DNA from 2 places in the Paenibacillus sp. FSL M7-0656 genome. Region 2 is predicted to be linked to the other one. Evidence: riboswitches for the same ligand, from Rfam matches in the RefSeq annotation. Region 2 holds a riboswitch; the other holds the start of a gene.
The links. A riboswitch is a leader RNA that binds a small molecule or an ion and turns the genes downstream of it on or off. The one in region 2 is predicted to bind glycine.

Region 1 (15,393 bases), 2.2 Mb from region 2:
GGCGGCTCCCACCGTCAGTCGTTATGCAGCATCCATGATTCTAATCGAACCTTTGCTGAGTGAGATCGAGCGTTGCATCCATAGTGGACGCATTCAGGATCAGGCGAGCAAGGAACTGATTCGTATTCGTAAAAAAATAACGGTGAATGAGGAACGCATGAAACGAAAACTTGATTCTCTGGTGAGTAAACATCGCTCCATTATGCAGGAACATGTCATCAGCCAACGGGGAGGAAGAACGGTGCTGCCCATTAAGAAAGAGTTTCGCAAACAGGTGAAAGGCAGTGTGCTGGATGAATCGGGGAGCGGGCAAACCGTGTATATTGAACCCGTTGAATTAGTAAGTCTGCAGATGGAATTGGCTGCTCTACAAGCCGAGGAGTCCCGAGAGGAGATGAGAATTCTCGGTGATTTAACCTCTCTGGCCGAATCGTATAACCGTGAAATCGCCCTCAACACCGAAACGGTAGGTGTATTGGACTTCCTGTTTGCCAAAGCCAAATATGCGGCCACCATGGATGGGCGTACCGTTCGAGTCAATACTCAGGGCCAAATCAGCCTTCAACGTGCACGTCATCCATTCATGGGTTCTTCCATGGTTCCACTTGATTTTGCCATCGGCAGAACGTATTCATCGCTCATTATTACTGGCCCGAATACCGGTGGTAAAACGGTCGCACTCAAAACACTTGGTTTGTTAACCCTGATGATGCAATCCGGTCTGCTTATTCCGGTGGAGGAGGGTGGCGAGATGGCCGTTTATAACGAAGTAGCGGTTGATATTGGTGACGGACAGAGTATGGAACAAGCGCTCAGTACGTTCTCTGCACATATTCGCAATATGATTGGCATACTGGAACAGGCGAATACATCAACTCTGGTGCTCATTGATGAGATGGCCTCCGGCACAGATCCCGGTGAAGGTGTTGGACTTTCTATCGCCATGCTGGAGGAACTTCACAGCCGCGGAGCAACCGTTGTGGCGACAACACATTTTGGTGAAATCAAACATTTTGCAACTGCCACCCCAGGATTCGAAAATGCCCGCATGGAATTTGATACCGTATCTCTCCAGCCGCTGTATCGATTGCGTATCGGAGAAGCTGGTGAAAGTTACGCCTATTCCATTGCATTGAAGCTGGGCATGCCACAGCGAATTATAGAGCGCTCCAAGTCCCTGTCAGATCAAAGTATTTCGAGAGATCGTACATTAGGGTTCACGTCACCTCCTTCCGAAACTAAGGCCCTGACGCCTGCTCGTTCTGGTACAGAATCAGTCAGCCCAGCAGAGTTATCCAGAAAGAACCAGTCGAAACAGTCAAAGGATCCAATCCGTCTCAACAAAAAGACAACAACCAGAGAGTCGGATTCTCCTGCTCCTGCCAAAACTTTTCGCAAAGGAGATCGGGTGTATGTGGCCTATCTTAATCAGTCGGGCATCGTCTGTGATGTCGAGGATAGCCGTGGAAATATCGGGGTCATGTTACGTGGACGCAAAATAAAAATCCATAAGAAACGCCTGACCCTGCATATATCTGCCAATGAGCTTTATCCAGGTGACGATTATGATTTGGACATTGTGCTGGAAACAAAGGAAAATCGTAAGAAACGTAAATTGATGGGACGCAAACATGTGGAAGGCCTACAGATCGAATTACCGCCTGAAGAATAGCCGATGGGAGAAACAGATGTGGTGAACTGGAAGTCATATATACAGAGTGAAATCCATAATCACCGGCACATTTCTGTTATACTGGTACCAGTATGTTTAACTTCAGCTCGTAGCTATTGCACAGGGAGGGAAGAACTGAATGTCTGCAGTACAAGACGATCAAGAGCACATCCATATCGATGTTCTTGTCTGCCCATTATGCGGGGAAGCTAATCGCTGTTCCTATGCCGCAGGACATCCTCATTCGGAATGCTGGTGTAACCGGGCTACTTTCCCCGAGGGTGTGTTTGACCGTATTCCGGCAGAGCAGCGCCGAAAATCGTGCATATGTCAACGCTGTCTCAATATCACTTAATACCGTTTACTAGGTTAGAACTAAAAGAATGAACCTGATTGCACATATGGTATTATACCCTCATGGTAGACAGTGAAAAAACAAGTCATGTTACAATCAACTCAACACTGGAAACCAGAGGGTATTTTTTAAAGCCAGCGAAGAACGACGATAAAAGAAGCGGATCGTCTGGGCGAGGAAGAATAAGATTGGGATTAAATGAGAGTTGGATCATCACATCGTTTCGTAAAAGCCAAATCGGAGAAAGTTTTAAGGATTAGCGTGAAAGTCGGACGAAGAAGAATTTTAGTAGCGTAGAAGAAAACGTCTATTTAAAACGCAGGTATAATATCTAAAAAAAGCTCAGACTTGCACGGGGAGGGAAGCTGAATTTTAAAGCCCGGTGTCAGTTTAATCAAGAAATAAGCACGTGGGTTCTTTGGTGGTTTGGCTATGTAGGATTGTTGAAATTTCACGTGCAGGTTATTACAATTGGAAGAAACTTGGCCCTCAGAGAGAAACGAGCAGACCGGGATGCAGACCTGAAAGCACACATGTTAAGCATTTACCGGCTTATCCTTAATTCGGCTACAAACATATCCGAACCGCTTTAGGAAAAGAGACTTCGTGGCCTATTACAAGAAGGCGCGCCGCTTATTCAGATAATTTCAGATTCATTCCTTGACTCGTTCCGTGATGTCTTAAATCGGGAAGGTCGCGCTCTCCTGGGCAAAGCACGTGACGGATATCACATAGGTCCGAATTAGTCATGAGTTTGCTATGTTATCTTTCGTTTGAGATAGATCTGTATAAACAACGAAATTGTGGCATGGGAACTCTCCGAGGGAAATGAACTAAAACCTATGACTGACACGTTGAAGAAACTGCAATGTGGAACACCCTTGCTCCATACGAACTAGTGGATTTATTATACAACACAAGACTAAACCAAGTCGCTTAAAGAGAAGACGCTGACGCGGAGCCATTCCCAACGTGAGAACTGCTTTGACAATCCTTGTTTCGTTCTTTTTCTCACACTTAAAGGAAGGAAAAACTGTATATAGATAAGCCTCTGAATCTAGAGAAAACAACGAGCCAGATTACGGAATATATTTCGTTTTGCAACAAGGAAGGTGTCCAAGATAAAATAGGCGACCTCTCCCTGGTTAAATTCCAGAAAAAAGCCGCCGTTTAATTAATTTTTTCTTTTTTATTGTCTACTTGATGACAGGGCTATAACTATACTCATTCCTTTGTGTCTAATAAAATCATTAAATTTAATGATAGACTGCAGTAAAAATAGTTCTCACAGAGTATGAAGTATGATAAGGAAGATCCTGTATCTCAACTTTCACTCTCAAATTACGACTCGCTGCAAAAATCACTTCGTCTGAAAGTAGAGAGTTGACACTCAGTGCTGTAGCTAGAGAAATTGCACTAACATACCCCCCCAATACAGGAGATACCCTTGAAGCTATCATTGGAGCGATTGTTTCAACTAAGATTGCAGAATTACTTGAAAACCTCTTCATATTCGCTGCCAAATCTTTTACCGTATTTGCATCCATGTAATAGGTTGCAATGGTTTTATACTTTGGTTGGGAAACATCACCAATATAATCACTATTAGCTGAAGCTAGATTTGTGTTAACAGGAAATAATGGATAGGCGGCTGTTGCTAGCATTGAAGCTATTACGACTTTCTTTAACATGTTTTTCATTTAATATGTACCTCCAAATATAATATAATATAATATAAAAAATTAACTCAACTTAATATTCTCCAACAAAAACCATTATATTTCAACATTTAATTAATTTCAACTTATTTTCAATAATTTAGGATGAATAACCTATATGTATATAATTAGATTTCTTTAATACGAAAACTTTAAAGTCTAAAGTACATCAATTTGTATACCTTTTTTACTATTATCTTGTTCGCTGTCTTGTAACGAGGTTCAATATTCTTAGAAGGAATAAGTATTACCAAACTAGTTGGACACAAGTTTGGATAAGGGTAACTAAGACATTTGAAACCATAACGTAACCTTAGTTCTGCATGCTCCAAGAAATTTTGATAACGATATCATCCGTACATAAAACCTCCTTTTTATCCAAGAGCTATAAATCTCCAGGTTCAAAATTCAACAATCAGAAAATATCGACGAGAAAAACCTTAAGAAAGCATTTAGAAGAAGGCTTTCTTAAGGTTTTTCGTTTTAGTGGGCTTCCGTATGTTTCCGATACGCGTCTGCATTCATCAATGTAGACAATGCTGCTGTCAGATCTCCCTCAACACGGATCTCAATCATCCAGCCTTCCTCGTAAGGAGAGCTGTTCACAAGTTCAGGGGAGTCCTGCAACGAATCATTCACCGCAATGATTGAACCAGTGACGGGAGAGAACAAGTCCGACACCGTTTTGACCGATTCGATCGTTCCAATGCTGTCCTCTGCTTTTACATTGGTTTCAAGGTCAGGCAATTCCACAAACACAATGTCACCCAGCTGATGCTGCGCGAACTCGGTAATGCCAATACGTACAGTATCCTCCCCTACGGTTTGCACCCATTCGTGCTCTTCACTGTACAGGAAATCACTTTTCAATTCGCTCATCGATATCCGCCTCGCTTTTCATTAATGAGTACATGCGTTCTTTGACCTTAACCTTTTTCCCAGAACATAGCGTATGATATTTTTGAATCAAATGTCAAGATACCTCACAATTTATTTGCTGAACACCTCTAAATCCTGTAACCGGATTACACTCTTTCTTCATATACTGGTGAATATTAGAATAGTAAGCGTAGTCTTTTTAAATATACGAACAATAACTTAAAAAATAAAATAAATATTCGGTTTTAAATCATTATCTATGATATCGTTCTTGACATCGGTAGTGGATTCACGTTTTAATGAAAGGAGTAAATATGTTTATTGGACTATGTTATACCCGCGGATGAATGTAAAGGGAGAGATTACCCGTGACACCCGATTCGGGATGTACATGAGGTAACGCCGAAGGAGTAAACCACCGATAAGCGGAGGTGAATCTCTCAGGCAAAAGGACTTTTACGGGACGCAACTCTGGAGAGCATCTATTCGCCCTGTGCGGGCGTTATGATCACCCAAGGGGAAACCTGCTGCACAACGCAGCGGGGTAACTCTCAGGTACAAGGGACAGAGCCTTAGAATACAGCGTGCTACTTGGCATGCCGATTCTTTGGCCTGTCCTTTTCCTTTTTCCCAAAAAACGAAAAACAGGATGTAGAATGGCGCTGCCATAGCTGCCTTACCATACTTATGTGATGAAAATATCTAGCTGAAAATTTAAAAATACCCTGGTTCATTGATCCACGATTGTATATCCGGCCGGCTGACGGCCCATGACGAGGTGATTTGATGTCTGATTTGCTTAGAACACCACTCTTCCCACTATATCAGCAATATGAAGGCGTACGGTGCATTGATTTTGGAGGCTGGGAGCTTCCCGTACAATTTAGCGGAATCCAGAAAGAACATGAAGCGGTACGCGAGCGTGCTGGACTGTTTGATGTATCCCATATGGGCGAATTCACTGTACAGGGTGAGCAGGCTGAAGTTTTTTTGCAACAAATGATGACTAATGATGTGACCACGCTGGTTCCCGGTCAAGCCCAGTACACCCTGATGTGTTATCCAGATGGCGGTGTGGTGGATGATCTGCTCGTGTATAAGCTGGAAGATCAGCATTATATGCTTGTGGTTAACGCCTCCAACATCGACAAGGATTGGGCGTGGCTGCAAGAGCACTTGATCCCCGGCGTAAGCATGACCAATGATTCGGAGCAGACGGCGCTACTCGCCTTGCAAGGTCCACTGGCTGTAGACATTATCGGGAAAGTTACAGATACGGATGTAAGCTCGATTGAACCGTTTCGTTTTGTGCAGGATGCTGAAGTATGTGGAGTAAAATTACTGTTGTCCCGTACCGGTTATACCGGTGAAGATGGCTTTGAGCTATATGTTCCTGCAGATCAAGCCGCTGTGGTCTGGAATGGGTTAATGCAAGCCGGTGAAGGTCACGGACTTGTACCGACAGGCCTCGGTGCTCGGGATACACTGCGCTTTGAAGCAAAGCTCCCTCTGTATGGACAGGAATTGTCGGCAACTATCTCTCCGCTTGAGGCTGGTGTTGGCATGTTTGTGAAGCTGAATGCCGGACCTTTTATCGGACACGAAGCCTTGTTACAGCAAAAAACTGACGGGCCCGCCCGCAAACTGGTCGGCATCGAAGTGTTGGAGCGCGGTATTCCCCGCCCCCACTATCCGATTTACGCCGAAGGCGTACAGATTGGTGAAGTGACAACAGGCACGCAATCACCTACATTGAAGCGTAATCTGGGGCTTGCCCTCATCGACAGCAAATACGCTGCGCTGAGAACCCCGCTTGAGATTGAGATCCGCGGCAAGAAACTAAAAGCCGAGGTCGTGAAGACCCCTTTTCATAAACGGACACGTACGTCGAAGACACCTACTCAAGGAGCTGATCAAGCATGAGCAAGCACCGTTACATTCCCATGACTGAACAAGATCAGAGCGCCATGCTCGCAACCATCGGTGTGGATACGCTGGAGGATCTGTTTCAGGACATTCCAAAAGAGATTCGTTATCAGGGCGAGCTGCCCGTATCCTCCAAACTTGATGAATATGCGCTGACACGTCACATGTCCAAACAAGCTGGCGCCAACGCCAATTTCGAAACACACGCCAGCTTCCTCGGCGCTGGCATATATGATCATCATGTTCCTTCCGTCATCAATCATGTCATTTCCCGTTCCGAGTTTTACACTGCCTACACACCTTATCAGCCTGAGATCAGCCAAGGTGAACTACAGGCCATTTTCGAATTTCAATCCTACATCTGTGAATTAACCGGTATGGCTGTAGCCAATGCCAGTATGTATGACGGTGCAACAGCTTTTGCGGAAGCCGGTAATCTGGCCGCAGCGGCAACTCGTCGCAAACAGCTCATCGTATCCCGTACCGTTCATCCGGAAGCCCGTCAGGTATTGCAGGCATATGCGCACGGACTCCGTCTGGAGATTGTCGAGATTGGCTATAAGGATGGCCTCACTGACTGGGATGCCCTGCAAACCGCCATATCAGACGATACCGCTGCTGTCATGATCCAGAGTCCGAACTTCTTTGGTGCCGTGGAAAATGTGAAGCAGGCTGCCGACCTCGTGCATGCGCACAAGGGCCTGCTCGTTGTAAGTGCCAACCCGCTATCGCTGGGTCTGCTGGAAGCCCCAGGCAAGCTGGGTGCCGACATCGTTGTTGGCGATGCGCAGCCCCTCGGTATCGCCGCTTCACTCGGCGGCCCAACATGCGGATATTTCGCCGTATCCCAGCCTCATATGCGCCGAATTCCTGGCCGAATTGTAGGCCAGACCACGGATCGCGACGGCAAACGTGGTTTTGTACTCACACTGCAAGCACGTGAACAGCATATCCGCCGCGAAAAGGCGACATCCAACATCTGTTCCAACCAAGCTTTGCTTGCACTCAGCGCATCTGTGTACATGTCCATCATGGGTAAACAGGGTATGATCGATGTCGCGGATCTGAATTTGCAAAAGAGTCATTACACCCTCAATACATTAACTGCGATTCCTGGAGTTAGCCTTACTTTTAATGCACCAACATTTAATGAATTTGTGATTAAGCTTCCTGAAGGAACCGATGTGGATGCACTTCAACTGAAACTGCTGGATGCCGGCTTTATTGGTGGTTACGAACTCGGACGTGATTATCCGGAGCTTGCCGGACATATGCTGATTGCTGTTACCGAACGGCGCACTAAGGAAGAGATTGACGAATTCGCACGAGCATTGGAGGGATCGCTGTGACTCAGGAAACGACGACGACAACGACAACATCGGTAGACGGACAATCGGATGCGAGTACAGCTGTCTCCACTTCGGCTCAATCTGTGTTAGAAAAATTCAACGCACAGACCTTATCTCCTGCTCCGGAACAATCATTGATTTTTGAACTCAGCAGCCCTGGGCGTGTCGCTTATTCCTTGCCAGAATGTGACGTTCCTCGCCAGTCTGCCGATACGTTGATTCCCCGGGAAATGCTCCGTTCGGAAGCAGCAGCGCTGCCGGAAGTGTTTGAGGTAGATGTTATTCGACACTATACCGCTCTGTCCCGCCGCAACTTCGGCGTAGATAACGGATTCTATCCACTGGGCTCTTGTACGATGAAATACAATCCAAAGATTAATGAGGATGTTGCCCGTTATAATGGATTCGCCAAAATCCATCCGTACCAGCATGAATCCAGCATTCAAGGTGCACTTGAACTGTTGTATACGTTGCAAACCGACCTTGCAGGTCTGACAGGTATGGACGCTGTGACCTTGCAACCAGCAGCTGGTGCCCATGGAGAATGGACTGGACTTATGATGATTCGTGCCTACCACGAAGGTCGTGGCGAACAACGTACCAAAGTCATCGTGCCCGATTCTTCGCATGGTACCAACCCGGCAAGTGCAACCGTTGCAGGATTTGAAACTGTGACGATTCCATCCCGCGCAGACGGACTGGTCGATCTGGATGCACTCCGTGCAGCCGTTGGTTCGGATACAGCAGCCTTGATGCTGACCAACCCGAATACAATTGGTTTGTTCGAGAAAGACATTCAGGAGATTGCATCCATCGTACATCAGGCTGGTGGCTTGTTGTACTACGATGGAGCCAACTCGAATGCCATTATGGGTATTACCCGTCCGGGTGATATGGGCTTTGATGTGGTGCATCTGAACTTGCACAAAACGATGAGTACGCCTCATGGCGGTGGTGGACCTGGCGCCGGACCAGTTGGCGTGAAGAACCGTCTGGTTCCGTTCCTGCCTAAGCCCATGGTTATCAAAAATGATGACGGTATGTATGCATTCGATCGTGAAGGCGATCAATCCATTGGCCGAGTGAAAGCCCACTACGGTAACTTCGGTATATTGGTACGTGCCTATGCCTACATTCGTACCTATGGACCGGAAGGATTGCGCCGTGTATCTGAATGTGCGGTACTCAATGCTAACTATATGATGACCCGTCTCGCACCTTACTACGAGATTCCATATCCGGGTGTATGCAAACATGAATTCGTCATGTCTGGTCGGGGTTTGAAGCAATATGGTGTGCGCACACTTGACGTTGCCAAGCGATTGCTTGATTTTGGATATCACCCGCCTACGGTGTACTTCCCGCTCAACGTGGAGGAATGCATCATGATCGAACCGACAGAAACCGAAAGCAAAGAAACGCTGGATGGGTTCATTGATACGATGATACGGATTGCCAAAGAAGCGGAAGAGACACCTGAATTGGTCCTGAACGCACCTTACGGCACACCGGTTACTCGACTCGATGAGACCACCGCTGCCCGCAAACCTGTACTTAACTGCGCTTGCAGTTAATCAAATCATTGTTATCACGAAAGCTCTTGCTGATGTTCCAATCAACAAGAGCTTTTTGTGTTGCCTTCCCTTTTACTGATGTCACTCTTACAGCTCACCATCATCCTGTTAGAGTATTTCTCAACGTTTATAACAAAAAAAGCCGATATCCACAATGAATCGCGGATACCGGCAAAATCGCTGCATCAATGCAGCTCATTATCGGAAAAAGAAAAACCTCAAATCCGGAGGAAACCCCGGCAAAATTACGCTTTAATGCTTTGAACCAATTCAACAACTTGTTCAGCCGTTTGCATATCCAGAGCTTTAGCAGCCAGTTCCTGCATATCCGCACGGGACAGCTTGGTGATCTGACTACGAGCTGGCAGAATGGAGGTTGCGCTCATGCTGAACTCATCCAATCCAAGACCAAGCAACAATGGAATTGCCGTTTCGTCTCCTGCCATCTCACCACACATGCCAACCCATTTGCCTTCACGATGCGCTGCATCGATAACCATTTTAACCAAACGCAAAATGGCTGGGTTGTAAGGTTGATACAGATAAGCTACTCGTTCGTTCATACGGTCAGCAGCCATCGTGTATTGAATCAGATCGTTCGTTCCGATACTGAAGAAATCCACTTCTTTGGCAAATTGATCCGCCAGAACTGCAGTCGAAGGAATTTCGACCATGATTCCGAGTTGAATGCTGTCAGAAACAGCAATACCTTCAGCAACCAGCTTCTCTTTCTCTTCGAGCAAGACAGCTTTTGCTTCACGGAATTCACCGAGTGTTGCGATCATTGGGAACATGACACGCAGGTTTCCATGTACGCTTGCACGCAGCAATGCACGCAATTGTGTACGGAAGATATCCAGACGGTCCAGACACAGACGAACTGCGCGGAAGCCGAGGAATGGATTCATTTCTTTTGGCAGATCCAGATATGGAAGCTCTTTGTCTCCACCGATGTCGAGTGTACGAACAACGACAGGTTTGCCTTCCATTTTTTCCAGTACCGCTTTGTAAGCATTATACTGAATGTCTTCGGAAGGAAGCTTGTCTCTGCCCATGTACAAGAACTCGGTACGGTACAGGCCTACAGCCTCGCCGCCGTTTTCCAGAACACCCGTTACGTCATTTGGTGTACCAATGTTAGCTGCAAGTTCAACATGAACGTTGTCCACCGTTACCGTTGGCTCATCACGAAGTTTTCTCCACTCTGCACGTTGTGCATCATACTGTTCCTGTTTGGCACGGTATTCAGCAATAAATTCATCAGTAGGGTTAACCAGTACGTGACCATCCAGACCGTCAACAATAATCATATCGCCTTGTTTCGCTTGAGCCAAGATGTCCTTGGTTCCAACAACAGCTGGAATCTCAAGAGAGCGAGCCATAATCGCCGAGTGAGAAGTGCGTCCGCCAATGTTAGTTGCAAAACCCTTAACAAATTGGCGATTCAATTGAGCCGTGTCGGAAGGTGTTAGATCCTCCGCAAGCACAATCACTTCTTCATTGATCTCAGCCGGACTCATGAAGTCGATACCAAGCAAGTGATTTAGCACACGTTTGGTAACGTCACGCATATCCGCAGCACGTTCCTGCAGGTATGCACTCTTCATGTTCTCAAACATGGAGATAAATTGCGATGCCGTTTCGTTCAAAGCAAATTCTGCATTGATCATGTCATCCGCAATTCTAGCTTTAACCGGATCAATTAGTTCCGGGTCATTCAAAATGAGCAAATGCGAAGCAAAAATCTCTGCTTTTTTCTCGCCAAGCTCTTGTAAAGTACGCTCTTTGATCGCCTCAAGCTCAGCCTGGGATTTACCCAGAGCTGAGTCGAGTTTCGCGATCTCTGCGTCAACGTCGTTAATTTGGCGTTTTTCTACAGAGTAGTCAGGATGCTCCAAGATAAACGCCTTGGCGATAGCAATACCCGCCGAAGCCGCGATCCCGGAGACATTAAGCATTAATTTCGCCCAACCCTTCGTTAACCATAACGTCAGTCAAAGCTTGAAGAGCTTCAGCTTCGCCTTCGCCTTCAACGATGATGCTGATAGTGTCGCCTTGTTCCAATCCGAGGGAAAGAACACCCAGGATGGATTTCAAAGTTACTTTTTTACCGTTAGCTTCTGCAAAGGATTCTGCACCTTTGAATTTGTTTGCTGTATTAACCAGGGCTGTCGCCGGACGTGCGTGGATACCATCTTCGTCTGTAATTCTGAATGTTTGTTGCATTACAATCATCTCACTTTCAGTAGTTTGGTTTAGGCATTGCATATATTTACACTTGCTTGCCATCGTCGTAACACTTCTTATTTTATCTCAATGATTGGCTGTTCGCCAACTTTCAGCACTCCACTCTTCTTCAGAGTTACTGTAGAGCCCTCTGGAAGGTTAGTGAAAATAACTGGTGAAATGATCGAAGGAGCGTTTGCTTTGACATACTCCAGATCCACTTCCATAATCGGCTGACCTGCCGATACCAGATCACCTTCCTGTACCAGTACGTTAAAGCCTTGACCTTTCAGCTTCACCGTATTAACACCTATATGAACAAGCACTTCCTTACCACCATCGGACATGATGCCCACGGCATGTTTGCTTGGAAATACATTAAACACTTTACCATACACAGGAGAAGTTATCGTACCATCATGTGGCAAAATTGCGAATCCATCACCTGTCATTTTCTCAGCAAAGACCGGATCAGGTACGTTTGTAATGTCCAGCAATTCACCATTGACTGGCATGACGATATCCTCAGCAACGATGCGCTCGCCCTGCTCACCTTGTGCCTTCTCCTCTTCAGGAGTTGGTTTGGCAGCTGCTGGCGTTGGTGCTGGAGTTCGTCCTGCAATAATATCCTGCATCTGAGATTTGATCGTGTCGGAACGTGTTCCGAAGATGGCTTGAACATTATTACCCACTTCAAGTACACCAGATGCACCCAATTGTTTCAAACGATCTTTTTTCACATTGGATTTCTCATTAACTTCAATCCGCAAACGAGTAATACAAGCGTCCAGATGTTTGATATTTTCCTTGCCACCGAAAGCCTCGAGAATGTTATGTGGCAGGTCATCCGTTGAACCAGAGCCTCCGCCAGATTCGGTTTCAGGCGTTGCATCTTCACGTCCTGGTGTTTTGAGATTGAATTTGCGAATGATAAACCGGAAACCGAAGTAATAGATCACCGCAAGAACCAATCCGACAATAATAACGTCCCACCAAGGTGTACGGTTTGGAATAATCCCGAAGATCAGGAAGTCAATGAACCCACCGGAGAAGGTCATACCGATCTTTACACCCAGAATTTGCATGGTCATGAAAGACAAACCTGCAAAGATACAGTGTACTGCAAACAGGATTGGTGCTACAAACAGGAACGAAAATTCAAGTGGTTCTGTGATACCTGTCAGGAACGAGGTTAGCGCAGCTGAACCCATGATACCTGCAACATACTTTTTGTGCTCCGGTCTTGCTTCATGGTACATCGCAAGTGCCGCTGCTGGCAAACCAAACATCATGAACGGGAATTTACCAACTTGGAATGTTCCCGCTGTGAGGTTCACACCATCACGCAATTGATTGAAGAAGATTTGCTGGTCACCACGGATGACATCTCCAGCTTTGTTCACATACTCACCAAACTCAAACCAGAATGGGGAGTAGAAAATGTGGTGAAGACCAAACGGAATTAATGACCGTTCCACAACTCCGAAGATGAATGCCGACAATGTCGGGCTTGTATCTACCATGAAGTGAGATACAGTATTCAATCCATTTTGAATCGGCGGCCAGATAATCACCAGAAGCAACCCGATTAAGAGGGAAACAACCGAAGTGATAATCGGAACGAAACGTTTACCTGCAAAGAAACCGAGGTAAGACGGCAGTTCGATTTTGAAAAATCGATTGTAACACAGCGCGGCGGCAATACCTATGATTATACCTCCGAACACGCCTGTACTTAATGTTGGGATACCCAAGATGCTGGCATAACCCGGTACTTCACCGATCATGGCAGGAGTAACCCCTACTGCGGTACCCAGTGTGACGTTCATGACCAGGTAACCGATGATCGCTGCAAGACCTGCAACGCCTTCGCCACCAGCCAATCCGACAGCTACGCCGACGGCGAACAGCAATGCCAGATTATCAAATACGATCTGACCTGCGTTCATCATAATTGTTGCGATCGAGTTCACCCAAGGGGTGTCGAGCGCCGTTACATATTGCAAGAAATCTGGATTAACCAGCATGTTACCGATTCCGAGCAGCAAACCTGCCGCAGGTAGAATGGCTACAGGCAACATGAGAGCTTTACCTACTCTTTGCAATACACCAAAAAGCTTTTTGAACATCGCGTCGTTTCTCCCTTTCGTCTAATTTATATGTTGTGATGCAAGCAAGGGAACACAAAAAAAGGCATGAATTAATAAAGTAAACTGTGCCAACCTTGGGGTATAGCATACCCTGTACAAGGAAAGAACAATCACACTTTAATTAACTCATGCCTGATCGAGTCAGTAACACGTCGCTTATGTTTATTCAGTTGCTTGATTACGGAAACCATTGTAGCACCAGTTCTAATCTATTGCAAGCCTTTACACCCAAAAAATAAATTCCACATTCCATCACTGGAATGATCTCACTTATTCTCTTCTTCCTTCCGCTGATTCAGCCTTTGCAGATGAATGGTCAGATAACCTACCTCTGCAGGATAAACCGGCAGTTTCAGTCTTTTCTCCATTACTTTGGTCAGTTTCCATGCAAGCGAGTACATTTCGGGATACTCCAACTTGAGCAGGGAATCCAACTTATGAAGCTCTTCCACTTTGTCTCCACGGCGAACACGCTCAAGGGCAAAACGAAGATGCGTCAGCAAACGAGAGTAATCCAGCGATTCCGTTTCAAACGAATAATCGAGTTGATCGGACACCAGGTTCACCAAATCAGTGATCAATTGTGAATGTTCACGTACCTGGGATATATTTTGATTGGTCATTGCGCTATAGATATGGAGGGCCACAAAGCCAATCTCATCCATCCCCAGATCTACACCCATTTTCTCTTTGATCAGACGAACAGCGTATTCTCCCATTCGATATTCTTCAGGATAAATCTCGCGGGTTTCATATAAAAATGGATTTTGTATGATAATGCCCTGCTCCTTGCGTTTTAACGCGAAAGAAATGTGATCGGTTAATGCAATATGGATATGTTCATTCAGAGGAACGTCCGTACGCTCTGCAATATACGTAATAACTTCGTTAATAATCTCGATCAGTGCTTCATCCACCTGTGGAAGAAGCTGTTTGTACTGCTCTTGCTCCTGCTGGTTTTTCAAAATGAACATTTTCTCCACAGCCATCAATGGAATGTGATCACTCGGTTTTCGGTTAAAGCCAATGCCTTTACCAATAACAACGACTTCCCCGTGTTCTGGATGCTGTGCAATGATTACATTATTATTTAGCGCTTTATCTACATGCAAGCTGCTCATTGTTTGCACCTCTTTTTCACACCATCTTAGGTGTGATTAAGTCACACCCTGTTACGAACGAAAAGACACCCGGAGCGGGCAAACCGCGCCGGACGTCTCGCTTAAAAAGTAACAAAAATTCGCCTTAAGGTCAATAGAGCAACCATGCAAGATTCGAAGTGCTTCTTACTCGTCAACCCCAGCTCTTTCCACAATCTTGTCGATTATAGAAGGAGTTGTAACAGCCTCGCTCTGTTGAATGGCAACTGGCGCAGGTGTTTTAGACTTCGTAAGGCCTTTAATCAGCTGCTCTACATCGATGCCGGATACACTTTTGAGCATCTCTGGAGCGGTCGCCATAAGTTCAGTAACATAGTTACTCACTCGTGCTGCACCTTCACCTTTACCTGTATCTACCACCGTCAGTTTATCAATGGATGCAAT
Region 2 (15,393 bases):
CGCATATTTACGAAGAGTACTGGCACCTATGCCCAGGCTCTTGGCCGTTTCCGTCGTTGCTCCTGCTTCTTCAATCATCATTAATTCCCTCCCGGAATGAAGTCTTTTGGGAATCAATTTCATAATACCTTTAGTGAGTTATGAAATTGATTCTTGAATAAAAACATTATGGCTTCAGCGTTCCTTTATGGAACCGTCATCGGATCGGGGCAACCTGTCTCATGGATCAAGTATGCTTATCTTTTGCTTGTCCGTATGTATTCGTCAGCTTCTCGGCAGATCCCTTTGGCGGTTTTGTTCTGTTTCTGCGGATTCCTAAGAAGTTTTGTCAGGTATATGATCCGCACAAATAACCCCCCATCCGACAACAAGCATGAATGCTGTCATGTCGAATGACACAGGTGCAAACGCCGTCAAATCTTATGATTATGGATTATTCATGTCAATTTTGTTAACTCCGTTACTCCAATACGCTCCCGCGATAGCGGATATCATTGCTGCACAGCTTTTTCATGTGTTATCTTATGTAACGTAGAAGTGGATTACAGCATAAAATAAAGGACTATACTTAACATAGGACGCATGAGTAACGGATAAATATCAACCTAAATGGGGGCTGAACGGCAGTGTTAGGCAAATCAGGCAAAGTAGCGGTGATCGGGGCGGGTCTTGTCGGTTCGAGTTGTGCGTATTCCATGATTAATCAATCGATATGCAGGGAAATTATGATGGTGGACCGGACGTATGACCGTGCTGTAGCACAGGCACTGGATTTTTCCCATTGTATGGACTTCACACATAACCGAACCAAGGTATATGCAGGCACGTACGCCGATTGTGGCAATATGGATGTTATTATCTTAACTGCCGGGGCAAATCCCAAGCCAGGACAGACACGGCTGGATATTCTGGAGGAAGCGGAGTCGATTGCCAAAGACATCGTGGTCCCGATCATGAACAGTGGATTTAACGGGATTTTTGTCGTCGCTGCCAATCCGGTTGACATAGTAACTTATATGGTATGGAAATTATCCGGCCTCCCGCGCGAACACGTCATCGGTACAGGCACGTCCATTGACTCTTCACGACTCAAAACACTGCTGTCTGAAGTCTTCTCCATCGATCCACGCAGTGTGCATGGTTATGCTCTCGGAGAGCATGGAGAATCCCAGTTCGTGGCCTGGTCGCATGTGACCATCGGTGGCAAACCGATTATGCACATCATGGATCAGCACAAGGAGCGCTTCAAACATCTGGATCTGGAGGATATTGCACGCAAAACAAAGGATGCCGGCTGGGAAATCTTTACCCGTAAAGGTTCTACCCAATTCGGAATCGGCAATGCCCTCGCGCATATCACTCGTTCCATCCTCAATGACGAACACAAGATCATCGCCGTATCAGCTATCCTGGATGGAGAGTATGAGCAACATAACGTCTGCGTCGGTGTTCCTGCAATCATCGGTGGCAATGGTATTCAAGAGATTATCGAATTGAATCTGGATGCAACGGAACGTGAGAAATTCAACAATTCCTGTGAAATCCTATCAGGTAACATCAATCGTCTGACATTGGTATAAGCCATTCGTATACAACTCCACTTTGTATGCTTCGGCTCAACTTCAAAAGCCTGCCGACACAAACATGCCAATAACACTCCATCCGAGGAGTTTTATTGGCATGTTTGTGTTTATTATTTTTCACAGCCAGATGAATCAATTTCATAATTGATTTGAGTAGTTGTTCAATTCGGTGCAAGTTGAGGTTCGTCCCTTGGTCCCCATTGCTGTAACACTCGCTTCAACTCACTCAGCATAACCGGTTTGCTAATGAAGTCACGCATACCCATCTCCAGACAAGCTTCCTTGTCTTCACGTTTGGCATTGCCTGTAACTGCGATGATTGGAGGTATGCGATCCTGTGGAATTAGGCGGCGTAACAGGTCTGTCGCCTTCAGTCCATCCATCACAGGCATATGAATATCCATCAGGACAATATCATAAGCATTCTGAGAGATGGCATCAATTGCCTCTACACCATTAGTACATACATCTGCGTGGTATCCGAGCTTCTCCAGATATTCTCGCAAAATCTTCCGGTTTACCGGATGATCCTCCGCCACCAGAATACGCATGGCGACCTTGTCACTTTGACGTGTGCGATCATGATGGAACTGACTTGCTGTCTGTTCTGCTGAAGCATCTACACTCGCCGCAGGAACAGCAAACCGGAAGGTTGAGCCTTCCCCTTCTATACTCTCGACACTGATACTGCCTCCCATGATCTCCACGAGTCGCTTGGAGATGACCAGTCCCAGTCCGGTACCACCATACTTCCGGTTAATCACCGGGTGTAGTTGAGAGAAGGACTGAAACAACTGATCCAGCTTGTCAGCCGGGATGCCAATTCCCGTATCTTGTACCGCAAAATCAAGAACGCTGTCTTCAGGCTTTCTGCCCTTGATAATATCCACGGCAACCTCAATGCTTCCCTGATCTGTGAACTTGAGCGCATTGCCAACCAAGTTCACCAGAATCTGCCGGATACGTATTGCGTCACCGACCATGAACTCAGGAATGCTTGGATTGAGACGATATCTGATCTCCAGATGTTTCTCATCTGCACGCGGTTTAAACAGTTCGGCAACCTGTTCCAGCATCTTACGTAATGCAAATGGTTCATAAGCCAGTGCCATTTTCCCGGATTCCAGCTTACTGAAGTCCAAAATATCATTAAGGATGTTCAGCAGAGCATCGCCGCTGTCTCGAATAATCTCGGCATATTCACGCTGCTCTTCCGATAAATCGGTACCGATCAACAATTCTGTCATCCCCACGATCCCGTTCATCGGTGTCCTGATCTCATGGCTAACCATCGACAGAAATTCCGACTTGGCCTGAGCTGCCAGCTCAGCTGTCTCTTTGGCACGTACAATTTCACGTTCGCCAGTCACATCATTAAATACAACCACCGCGCCCTGAATCTGTCCCTGTTCAATAATCGGCGTCACCTGATACTGCACCAGAAAGCTGCTTCCATCTTTACGCCAGAACACATCTTCCTTGATTGAACGTATCTGTCCATCCAACACGGTCATGTGGATCGGGCATTCTTCTTGTGGCAAATGACTTCCGTCTGCACGGGTGTGATGGATGATGGGATGTGAGTTTTTGCCAATGAATTCTTTCGCCTCATAACCGAACATTGAAGCTGCTGCTGGATTCATAAACATGGTGATTCCATCCGCATCCAAACCAAATATTCCTTCCGTAACCGTGTTGAGAATCAGCTCATGTTGCTTGCTGAGCTCCTGAATCCGTTCCGTGTATTCCTTGCGCTCGGTAATATCGGACACGATCCCATAAACGCCCACCATTTCCTTATCCACAATAATGGGCACATTCGTAACAGATACTTCAATCTTCCGACCACTTGAATTGACAACTCGGGTCTCATAATATTGCGGTTCGCCTTGCTTCACCATGTCAAAATAATGTTTGCCATGTTGCACTTCGCATTTATCCAGATTGGATAAAAAAGATTGGCCAATAAGCTTATTGCGTGGAATATCCAACATTTGCACCAGTTTGCTGTTTACTGCACTGTATTTACCTTCCAGATTCAATGAATACACAGCTGCCGGGTTATGTTCGAACAACGATCTGTATCGCTGACGACTTTCTCGAAGACGTCGGTCCGCATCCTTATGTTGGGTAATATCCCTGCTGATGCTTACAATCTGGACACTCTTTCCAGACTCTCCAGCCACAGGTTTCGCCAATGTCTCCATCCAGATATAATGTCCCTTCTTGTGCAACACACGCATCTTGCAGCCATTGCCGATCTTGGAAAGATCCATAGGGTCTGGATAATCTCCCGAATAACAATAATCCTTGAAGGAATTTCCTATGACTTCCTCCGGCTTATAACCCAGTAAGGTGTACACGGAAGGGGAAACGTATAACAACTCGCCATCCGTAGCACAAGTTGTAATCAGATCTTGTGCATGGTCAGCCAGCACCTGATATTTCTCCTGTGCCTCCTTAAGCTCACGTTGCACTTCCAGGATATCGGTAACATCTTTGGCAATGCCATAGATTCCTACAACTTCTTTTTCCTCCGTTATAGGCACATACGTTACCTCTGCCTGTTTCAGGGATCCATCTTTATGATAAAAAGTAATGGGATTACTGACTGAACGTCCAGCCAGTACCTCTTTAATGTATTGTTTACGTGAATTTTCACTGTCCGGAGGACAGATCTCCCTCTGATTCATACGAATCAAGTCATCCAGTGTATACCCAGATATCCGCTCTACCGAGGGATTAGCATCAATATAGTTTCCATGGATGTCCATTACATAAATGGCATCCGGATGGTTAAAAAACAGTGATTGGTAAGAACTTCCCTCAGAAATAATGCGCTTCAGGGTTTCCGTTTTATTAATATCCAAGGCTTACCCCTCTTTTCTCAGCCAATATCTTCATCTAACAGCAGGGATTAATTATCCCTTACAAAAATGGGCCTACCCTCGAATAACCATGTAAGCCTGCCTAGAAACAGCTTTTTTTATTTTACCAGATTCTCGTCTCATTTTGCTTGTAATCTATGATTCAATTCACGTGATGTGTGAGGTAATACTTGGAATTTTGATTTACTTAGGAGGTGCCTGCAAAGGCAGACATTTTATACAAAGATCAAATTAAGCCTCTAACAAGCTTGAAGTTCAATTCCACGTCAGCTGATTCTGGCGGATGGCTAAACGATTTTCTAAAGAACCCAGGACATCTTATTTAGCGTCCATGTGCTCTTTTTATATTTTAAGGAACATCAGACACGTTAATCCCCATAATCTCCTGTCATATACGCTTCCAACGGTTGTTTCATTGGATATAACATGTCTCAGGTTCCTTAGATTGCTGAGATCACTTCAAATCCATGATTAAGACTCCTCAGGTTCGTTAGCGAGCTAACCATTCATGATGGGTGGGTCAGACATTAGAAAAAATCCTCCTGAAGCCTACATACAATGGAGTTTGCATGTTTTGCTTAAAGAGGATTTTGATCTACGATAACCAAGGGTGTAACGGATTATTCAGATTTCTTTTTTTGCAAAATACATCATGCCGATTCCAATGAAAATAACAGCACTGCCTCCAACAACCGCCAGCATTGTGACCAGTGGAACATTGTAGGCTCCGAAACCTGTGCCGTCCACGGGTGTCATCAGAATCATCGGTTGTGCCCATGGATAATACGGCCCATATGTCGCCGAGTTTACAATGAGAATATTCGGTATGGTCAGTGCAAAATTCAGTGCGAGCGGTGCGGCAAAGCTGCTCCACACCAATGAAACGAACATCTGCAGGGCAGCCAGGGGTACACAGGCCAGCAAGCCAAGCAGCATTTTGCCTACCAAGAATCCCCAAGGTACTGGCATCGTAATGCCGTGAAACATGCCTGCCAGCAGAATGGACATCAGCAATAATACTTGTGTACCCGCCAGAAGCATGAGTACAATCGTCAGTTTACCTGCATATACACCTGAACGTGTGAGCGGTAAAACCAGCATCTGCTTCCACCCTCCACCTGCATGTTCAAAACGGCAGACAAAGGACGTAAACACGCCAGTCAGCATCGGTAACAATAACAATCCGTGCAGGAAAACCATCGTGGTCATCAATACCTGCCAATTTCCCGATGGCGTGGACAACAGCCCGATGAGCAGCGCAATGAGTGGACTCAGCAGAATCAGGAGCCATATGGGCGATTTGCTCATTTTCAATCGTTCAGCGGACAAAATTCGGAAGTACGTTGTCGCAAAGCTCATATCAGGCCACATCCTTCCGGCTAAAATGCACCATACCCAGCAACAGGATTAATAACCCTAGACCTGCCCCCATGCCTGCATACAGGTATGGATTAGGCCCATTCCAGGCCATCTGTGCCCATGCGAGCGGAAAGCTCGGTGAGATACTGAGTGAGAACATACCCGTTATCGCGAGAAAGATGCCCAGGGTGACGGGAAGCGCCTGATTTTTGTTAACCATCGTGAGCCACAACTCCAGTGACAACACCGGAAGTGCACCAGCCAAAGGCAATAGCCCCAGCTTGATTGCATGTGTCCAAGGTATTTCGCTGGCATGGAATCCGAGGATCAGACCCAGACCTACAATGCCTGCGGTTAAGAGCAGGCAGGAGATCACCAGTAGCACACAAGCAAGCAGGAACTTGGCTAAATACACGGCTGATCTGGGAATGGGCATCGCGAGCAACTGTTTCCAAGATCCCTGTTCATGCTCAACATTAGCGATCATGGAGCTGAGAATGGTTGCTCCCAGCATCAGAGACAAGGGCACAAAGACAACCACATTGCCGAGCAATCCGCCCCACAGGTTATCTGCATATTGCTCTTTCAGATAGTCTAGCCGTAAGCCAAAATTAAGCGCCTGCATTGCTGTCAATCCAAGAGGGGCCAGAAAGACAAGAAACCAGATCCCTTTCCCCCGAATCTTGAGCCAGTCTGACGATAATGCTCGCCCGGTCATATGGAAGCCCCCTCGCCAATGACCCGCATGAACAGATCTTCCAGCGACTGACGCTGTTCCTCTACACGATACACATCATGATCCTGCTCAATTAATCGGCGTACAAGCAGTGCCACTGAACTGTTATCCATATAAGGGAACGTTAATGCAGCACCTTGTTGCTGACCAAATTGTCCCTGTTCTCTCGCCAGCTTCATAGCCTCTTCCGGCTCGGAAACCGTTAACCGGATAGAGCTACCCGTCTGACTATGCAGACTTGCGATAGTATCCTGAAGCACCATCTTGCCTTCACGGATAATACCAACACGACTTGCCATCTGTTCGACTTCACTCAGCAAGTGGCTGGAAACCAGAACGGTAATGCCATGTTCCAGCGGCATGCGTTTGATCAGTTCCCGAATCTCCTGAATACCGGCCGGATCAAGCCCATTCGTTGGTTCGTCCAGAATCAGCAGCTCTGGTTCACCCAGCAAAGCGCTGGCAATACCCAGACGTTGCTTCATCCCAAGGGAATACCCCTTCACTGAACGTTTGGCATCCTTGGTCAGATCTACAATGGACAGCACTTCAGCAATTCTTGATTTTGGTACATTGATGATGCGGCGCAAAGTTTCCAGATTCTCTACTGCGTTCAGATGTCCGTAATAGGACGGATATTCGACCAAGGAACCCACACGGCGCAAAATATCCATGCGATCCTTGCGGATGTCCTTGTCGAAGACACGGATCACGCCTTTGGTTGGTTTAATCAAGCCGAGAAGCATGCGAATCGTTGTTGTTTTGCCGGCACCGTTGGGACCGAGGAAGCCATAGATATCTCCCTTTTTAATATGCAGATCAAGTTCACGGACCGCTGCACGGTCCCGGTATGTTTTCCATAAATTCGCCGTTTGAATAATATTTTCACTCACTGTATGATCACCTCGGAACTATCGTAACCTTCCAAGGTTAAAGCCAAAGTAGTCTCTAGTTTAAGTTTAGTTTAAAAAAGCTAATTCAGCGGTTTATTGTTTCCCTGTTTCCCTTACCACTGTAGATATATGTCTGGACACCCGTATCGGAACTGTCTACCCGCTTGCGCAGACCCATCTCACGAATCAACAGGTCTACAATGGATAAGCCTAGACCTGTGCCTTTTGTGTCGGAATTCGGTTGCATTCCCGGACCCCGATCCTGAATAACGATGGCCGTCTCACCCTGAATCTCCTGAGTAGATATACCAATATATTTCCCGTTGGCGGCATGACGGATCACGTTTTGGAACAAATTATCAAGAATACGGCGCATGCCCTGTTCATCCATATGCCAAATCAACGGTTCCTCTGGCAGGTCAATATCAATATCGAATTGCTCTTTCTCCCAGACCGGGTACCAGGCGGCCGCCGTTTCCCTGACGATCCGCAGTATATCTTTCTCTTCCAGCTTCAGTGTATATTTCCCACTTGTGAGCAAATTGTAGGATAACATGTTGTCAATGAGCCCACCGAGGTCCTCCATCTTTGCTTCCATGCGATGTAATGAACGGTCACCTTGCTCGCTCAGCTCTTCCTTGTGCAAAGCATGCATATGTCCACGAATCACCGTTAGCGGGGTACGCAGATCGTGGGAAAGCCCTGCAATGAGACGTTTGCGCAATTGTTCTTCCTCGCGTTCACGGTGGCGGCTGTCGGACAGTTGATGCACCATCTGATTGAAGGATTCTTCCAGTTGACCAATCTCGTCTGTCCGGCGGATATCTACCGGAAGCGGGAGACCTTCCTTGCCTGTGGTCATCATGGCCGTCTGCAACCGAATAAGTCGTTTGCGAATGCGTGCGAAGAAGAGAATCGACATAATGATAAAGATCAGAAAGATGAGGGTCATTACGATACCAAGATACAAGAGTTCCATCGGCCAGTTACTCTGATTCATTTGCAGAAGTGACCGTGGCACTTCAATGATCATGAATCCCTGTCCTTTGTCCTGCTCAGCTCCTCCAATATATGCAACTACGGTCAGTGGATCGCGAAAGGAAGCTACTTTCATGAATTGCACCGTATTGTTTACATTCCATAAGGCTGGAATATAAGTCTCTGTCGTTTGCCCGGAATCCAGTGACCATCTCAATGTCGTGTCTGTCCTCCCGTCCGGCGACGTGGATTTCAGAAGCGTTACATCTTCACCCCCAAGAATAAAGAGGGTCTCACCGCTCACACTCACACGATACATGGAAGATTTGGGATACGAGCCATGTAATTGCTCCAACCGGGCCTTAATCTCTTCATCCGAAGCACCATCCAGGTTCTTCGCTTCATGTGACCAGAGGTTACTGATCTTAGTAACATCACCGTAAGGCGCGGCGCGGTTCATATTCGTGTCCGTGTTATTCACTACAACAATATATATAACGGATATGATCGGAAGTACAACGGGCACAAATAATACAGCCGCCAAGATCAGGAGGATGTATCTGGACATCAAGGACCGCCCAAAGCGAAGCTTGCGCCGCCCGGATTGTTTTTTATTCATGGCTTCTTCACACGATATCCCACACCACGGACCGTCTGAATAACTACAGGATTGGCCGGATCAAGCTCCAGCTTTTCGCGTAGATGTCGAATATGTACCATTAAAGTTTTGTCCCCATCCAGATAGGGCTCGTTCCAGACGGCTTCATAGATCTGCTCTTTGGTTCGAATCATGCCCATATGTCGTAGCAGGTAGGCGAAGATGTGGAACTGTTTTCCCGATAAAATAATCTCATCTCCCGTCTCCTCATTGACGATCCGGTTGTCCTTCTCATAGATGGAGAGATGATCCAGCTTCAGGGCTGTATCCGATGAGACCGCTGTTCCTGCCTTACGCAGTTGTACTTCAATCCGGGCAGCCAGTTCATCGGGGTGAAATGGTTTGGTCACATAGTCATCGGCAAAATCAAGACCGTGCAACTTATCGTCAATGGACGTTCTGGCCGAGAGCATGACAATGGGCACGGCGGGATGTTCTTTTTTCAGTCGCTGGCCCACCGTAAATCCATCCAGCCCAGGCAGCATGACATCAAGAATAATGAGTGAACAACCGACAGCAGCCTCCGCTGCACCTTCACCACTGCCGAGCCATACCACCTCATAACCGCGCTCCTCCAGATCGGCTCTGACCCAAGTCGCAATTTCCGTATCATCTTCAATATATAACAGTTTGGTTTTCATCCGAATATTCGTTTCCTTTCTGCCCCCAATGGGTTAATGATATATCTGAGCATCATCATGATAAAAGCTGTCTATATCATATGGATTCATGTCTTGTTGAGCAAATGTTGAAGTCCTTTACGTTACCATACATGCTAATTATAGCTTATCCATTAACGTGGGGAATGTCATATTAATCAAGTCTACCAAGTACATATCAGTGCTACACCTGACGGGAGGAAATCATTATGTTGCTGGAAGCTATTTATCATCAACCGAAACGAAACTGGGCCTATGCCTATGACCAAGATACAATCCATCTGCGCCTGCGTGCCAAAAAGAATGATCTGACCGAGGTACATGCCCTGACCGGGGATAAATATGCGTGGGATGCAACCAAAGCGCTGGTTCCCTTAACAAAGTTCACCTCTGACTCCATGTTCGATTACTTCGAGGGTGAGGTGAAACCTCCCTACCACCGACTGAAGTACTCTTTTCTGCTCAAAAACGGAGACGAACAGATCTGGATGACCGAGACGGACTTCCAGGAAAAAGAACCAGACGATCCGGGTCGTATGTTCCAGTTCCCTTATATTCATGCTGGAGCTGTATTCACACCCCCTGCATGGGTTAAGGATGCAGTGTTCTATCAGATTTTCCCTGAACGATTCGCCAACGGCAACCCGGATATTAGTCCGGAAAAGGTAGAGCCGTGGGGTGGTGAGCCGACACCTTTCAATTTCTTCGGCGGTGACCTTCAGGGCGTGATCGACCATCTGGATTACATCAGCGATCTTGGCATTAATGCGATCTACTTCACACCCATCTTCGAAGCCACTACCAATCACAAATACGATACCGAAGACTACCTGCAGGTAGACCGGCACTTTGGTGACGCAGATACCGTGAAACGATTGGTCGAGCTGTGCCACGCACGTGGAATTCGCGTACTGCTGGATGCCGTGTTCAACCATTCCGGGAAGACATTTGCTCCGTTTGTTGATGTGCAGAAGAACGGAGAACAATCCAAATACAAGGACTGGTTCCATGTACATGAATACCCGCTGGACGTGAAGGACGGCATTCCAACGTATGAGACATTCGGATTCGAAGCGCATATGCCAAAGCTGAATACGGAGAATGCTGAGGTTAAGGCCTATCTGCTGGAGGTTGCCGAGTACTGGATCAAGGAAGTGGGTGCGGACGGATGGCGGCTGGATGTGGCAGACGAAGTGGACGATGCATTCTGGCGTGATTTCCGCCGTGTAGTCAAAGCGGCTAATCCGGATGCCTATATTCTGGGCGAAGTATGGAACGAGTCTTCCTCCTGGCTGCAAGGTGACCAGTTCGATGCGTCCATGAACTATCCGTTTACCGATGCCGTGAATGCTTTCTTTGTGAAAAATACGATGCACGCCGAACAGTTCGCAAACTCCATCGGGCGACAGTTATCCCGTTATCCGCTTCAGGCCAGCGAAGTGGCGTTCAACTTGCTGGACAGCCACGATACCCCGCGGCTGCTCACACTGTGTGAAGGCGACCAGCGCAAGATGAAGCTGGCTGCGTTATTCCAGTTCAGTTATATGGGTGCTCCGTGCATCTATTACGGAGACGAGATTGGCATGGACGGCGAACATGATCCGGGCTGCCGTAAATGCATGGAATGGGATGAAGCAAAGCAGGACCGAGAGCTGTTTAACTTTTATCAGAAACTGATCTCCCTGCGTCATGCTCATCCTGCCCTGCGTGCAGAAGGCACCGTTCGTTTCTTGCAGGCTCGTCCCGATGGCAGCCAACTGGTATTTGAGCGACAAAATGAGGAGGAACGCATTCTGGTTCTGTTCAATCGATCAGAAGAGACGGCTATTGTCGAGCTGGAGGCTGGTGACGAGGAATGGACCGAGTTATTCGGCGGAAACCATCGTACTGCCAAGGAAGATGGCATACTCGCCATTGAACTGCCCGCGTATGGATATGCCGTACTGAGTACGGCTGTGAGCCAGAACTAGAGTCATAATACACATTCATCTGAAGTCAAATATAAGTATCCTAACTTCGCTTCATCTGGCAGCATAAAACAAGCGTCCTGCATAACCCGGATTCGGGTTCGCGGACGCTTGTTTTGTAATTTTGTATTCGCCGTTATACATCATAATGTCACTGATTTATATATCGGTGGTCCCGGTTCAGCTTAAACCTGAGTACCCTTGTCCACTTGAGCATTGTCCGCCCCACTTGTAGTTGTGTCAGAATCCGCTGGTTTCGACTCCTGCTCAGGCTCGGCACGCTTTGCCTTTGGTTTAGCCAGCTTTTGCATCATTTTGCGGCCTGTTGGCGTCTGGGCCAACCCGCCTTGGGCTGTCTCCCGATGGCGGCTCGGCATCGCACTGCCTACTTCCAGCATGACATCGATGACTTCATCTGACGGAATGGCACTACGCACTCCGGCCAGGGCCATGTCAGCCGCAGCCAGCGCCGTAACTGCACCCAGTCCATTACGGACGATGCACGGGATTTCAACAAGGCCTGCGACCGGATCGCAGATAAGGCCCAGTGTATTTTTTAACGCCAAACCAACGGCATGAACGACCTGTTCCGGTGTACCTCCACGCAGTTCAACCATGGCACCCGCAGCCATGCCGATCGCGGAACCCACTTCCGCCTGGCAGCCACCTTCGGCCCCGGAGATAAATGAATTGTTGGCAATAACATAACCAATCGCTCCCGCACAGAACAACCCGTTCACCAAATGTTCGTCCGTCCAGCCAAATCGCTCCTGTGAGCTAATAAACACACCGGGGATGATGCCGCAGGAACCGGCTGTTGGTGTTGCCACGATCCGACCCATGGAGGCATTCACTTCAGATACACACAGGGCATACGCCATGGCAAGTGCGGAAGCATCTCCCGAGCAAGTCTCGCCCTTGCGAATGTACTCAGCCATTTTTTTGCCGTCTCCACCTGTTAATCCACTGCGTGATGTCGTATCTTCCGTTAACCCTTTGCGTACCGCTTCCTTCATCACCTGATAATATTCAGACATCTGCTTCACAACATCCGCTTCCGGTGTATTGGTCTCCTGAACTTGCTCCTCAATCATTAGCTGAGCAATGGTTTTGGATTCCGCTGTACAGATCGTATTCAGTTCGTGTAAATGTTTAAATCGCATCCGAATCAACTCCTCTCTTCAAATCAATAACACGAATGTCTAGCACATGGTCCAGCTCCCTTAGACGCTTGAGCATATCGGGATTAGGCAAACCATCCATTTCCATCGCGGTAAGTGCCTCGCCATCACGGGCTTTCCGGTCCACCTGCATATACCCGATGTTAACCCCGGATGAACTGATCGTGGACGTTACCGATGCAAGCACCCCTGCTTTGTCCGCATGTCGCAGAACGAGTGTTGGAAACTCACCACTAATCTGAACACGAAAATCATTCATCGAATGCACCGATACGCTTCCACCACCAATGGATGCACCGATTAAGGAGCAGGCACGTTCTCCATGCCACAACTCAATTTTGACCGTATTTGGATGAGGAGCAGGCAGGCCACTTGTATAAAACTCAACCTCCATGCCCGCTTCCTCTGCGTATTGCTCTGCATCCGGGATACGCGGATCGTCTGTGACATAATCCAGCAGACCGCCGATCAGTGCCAGATCTGTTCCGTGCCCCTGATACGTATCTGCAAATGAACCGTACAGTGTCAGCCGGGCACGATCTGGCGTACATCCTAGCCACTGTCGAGCAATTCTCCCTAACCTTGCCGCTCCAGCTGTATGTGAACTTGAAGGCCCCGTCATCGACGGACCAATAATTGAGAAAACATCTTTAAATCGCACTTGTAAACCTCCATTATTAATCATGATTCATATTTGTAAAATGTATTCGTCATTTCGATCCAGGAGTTTCATCCACAATGTCCCTTATTTAGATATGATGACATCAAAAAAGGACAGAAGAAGGCCTTAGGCCCTCTCTCTGTCCTCGATACCTGAGAGTTTCACGATCAGCAGTGTCTCACGACAAGGGTGCACTGCCTGCGATTACAGACAAGTTCACCGGGCTGACTGATCATATACCCCTTGGGTGGCGCAGTTCGCGCACTCTCCAGAGTTGCGTCCAACGATGGTACATTTACCTGAGAGATTAACCACTGCGCCGGGTGCGCAGCAGCTTGCTCCTTCGGTGCCTGAACACTAGCCATATTGCTCGGCTAACCCAGGTCTCTCCCGCTCGTTATCATCCGCTGTATTATCTTAATTCGATTCGAATTGGTACATTTCTAAGTTTTTGATCATGATCAAGCATACCCATAGAGTAATGTACAACATCATATATGTCAACAAAAGTAACGTGTAATTATCATAAGTTCGATGTCTATTTTAACTGAAGCGAATAGCATTAATATTTCTCACTTCCGCTGAGGCACTAGTGACGCTTGTAGTGGTTGTAAATTGGATGCTTATCGTGTATGCGTTAGTCGTTGTAGCAGGGGCAGTATCCACGTAAGTGTTGGAGGAAAGAAACCTTAACGTTCCCGCAGCATTACCGCTCCTTGAGAGTTGCAATTGATTAATTAGAACTCCGTTACGTCTCAGATTAATGTTATATGCGATAGTCCAGTTAGAACCTACTACTACTGCTACTTGTGTACTGTTGTCTATTTTCACGCGTTGACCTGCCACTACAGGTACATTAAGTGTCTGAATCGTCGTTTCAGCTACTAATGAAAGACCCAACGCTGCGGTCTGGCTATCAGCAAACAAGGAAGAGTCTGCCGGAGCCGAAGCTGCAGTTGATCCGGTCGCACCTGTAGCCCCAGTAACTCCGGTCGTCCCCGTTACGCCTGTCGCACCTGTAACCCCAGTGGCTCCGGTCGTTCCCGTTACGCCTGTTGCGCCTGTAACACCAGTGGATCCCGTCGTTCCCGTCAGTCCTGTTGCTCCTGTAACACCAGTGGCTCCCGTCGTTCCCGTCACGCCTGTCGCGCCTGTATCTCCAGTGATTCCGGTGGATCCCGTCACTCCTGTCGCTCCTGTAACACCAGTGACTCCCGTCGTTCCCGTCACGCCTGTCGCACCCGTATCACCAGTGGATCCGGTGGATCCCGTTATACCTGTTGCACCTGTATCCCCAGTAACTCCAGTCGCTCCCGTTACTCCTGTTGTACCTGTGTCACCAGTAACTCCAGTAATTCCAGTGGATCCCGTCACACCTGTCGAACCTGTATCTCCAGCGACTCCAGTCGTTCCCGTCACGCCTGTTGCACCTGTAACGCCAGTAACTCCCGTAGCGCCTGTGACGCCTATCGCACCTGTATCGCCAGTAACTCCCGTAGCGCCTGTTACCCCTGTAGCACCAGTAGCTCCGGTGGATCCCGTCACACCTGTCGCGCCTGTATCTCCAGTAATTCCAGTCGTTCCCGTCACGCCTGTCGAACCTGTATCTCCAGCGACTCCAGTCGTTCCCGTCACGCCTGTTGCACCTGTAACGCCAGTGACTCCAGTGGATCCCGTGACACCTGTCGCACCTGTATCTCCAGTAATTCCGGTTGCTCCTGTCACGCCTGTCGCGCCCGTATCTCCAGTAACTCCAGTCGTTCCCGTAACTCCTGTTGCACCTGTATCCCCAGTAACTCCAGTCGCTCCCGTCAGTCCTGTCACACCCGT

Region 1: another riboswitch for glycine. It lies ahead of gcvT (glycine cleavage system aminomethyltransferase GcvT); the one in region 2 lies ahead of sdaAB (L-serine ammonia-lyase, iron-sulfur-dependent subunit beta).

The regions. Positions count from the first base shown of each region.
Region 1 is NZ_JBBOOT010000001.1:5,841,562-5,856,954, reverse strand. Features, by position in the region: gene MHI01_RS25820 (endonuclease MutS2) at 1-1,672, shown strand, start outside; gene MHI01_RS25815 (cysteine-rich CWC family protein) at 1,812-2,027, shown strand; gene MHI01_RS25810 (hypothetical protein) at 3,284-3,727, opposite strand; gene gcvH (glycine cleavage system protein GcvH) at 4,229-4,624, opposite strand; glycine riboswitch at 4,968-5,090, shown strand; glycine riboswitch at 5,094-5,194, shown strand; gene gcvT (glycine cleavage system aminomethyltransferase GcvT) at 5,411-6,547, shown strand; gene gcvPA (aminomethyl-transferring glycine dehydrogenase subunit GcvPA) at 6,544-7,899, shown strand; gene gcvPB (aminomethyl-transferring glycine dehydrogenase subunit GcvPB) at 7,983-9,473, shown strand; gene ptsP (phosphoenolpyruvate--protein phosphotransferase) at 9,719-11,431, opposite strand; gene MHI01_RS25780 (HPr family phosphocarrier protein) at 11,424-11,699, opposite strand; gene ptsG (glucose-specific PTS transporter subunit IIBC) at 11,777-13,828, opposite strand; gene glcT (glucose PTS transporter transcription antiterminator GlcT) at 14,116-14,970, opposite strand; gene MHI01_RS25765 (flotillin family protein) at 15,136-15,393, opposite strand, start outside.
Region 2 is NZ_JBBOOT010000001.1:3,661,828-3,677,220, forward strand. Features, by position in the region: gene MHI01_RS16130 (hypothetical protein) at 1-81, opposite strand, end outside; gene MHI01_RS16135 (L-lactate dehydrogenase) at 627-1,580, shown strand; gene MHI01_RS16140 (PAS domain-containing hybrid sensor histidine kinase/response regulator) at 1,745-4,453, opposite strand; gene MHI01_RS16145 (ABC transporter permease) at 5,096-5,830, opposite strand; gene MHI01_RS16150 (ABC transporter permease) at 5,832-6,548, opposite strand; gene MHI01_RS16155 (ABC transporter ATP-binding protein) at 6,545-7,459, opposite strand; gene MHI01_RS16160 (HAMP domain-containing sensor histidine kinase) at 7,545-9,056, opposite strand; gene MHI01_RS16165 (response regulator transcription factor) at 9,053-9,736, opposite strand; gene MHI01_RS16170 (alpha-glycosidase) at 9,964-11,724, shown strand; gene sdaAA (L-serine ammonia-lyase, iron-sulfur-dependent, subunit alpha) at 11,907-12,884, opposite strand; gene sdaAB (L-serine ammonia-lyase, iron-sulfur-dependent subunit beta) at 12,874-13,563, opposite strand; glycine riboswitch at 13,701-13,837, opposite strand; glycine riboswitch at 13,842-13,966, opposite strand; gene MHI01_RS16185 (collagen-like triple helix repeat-containing protein) at 14,107-15,393, opposite strand, start outside.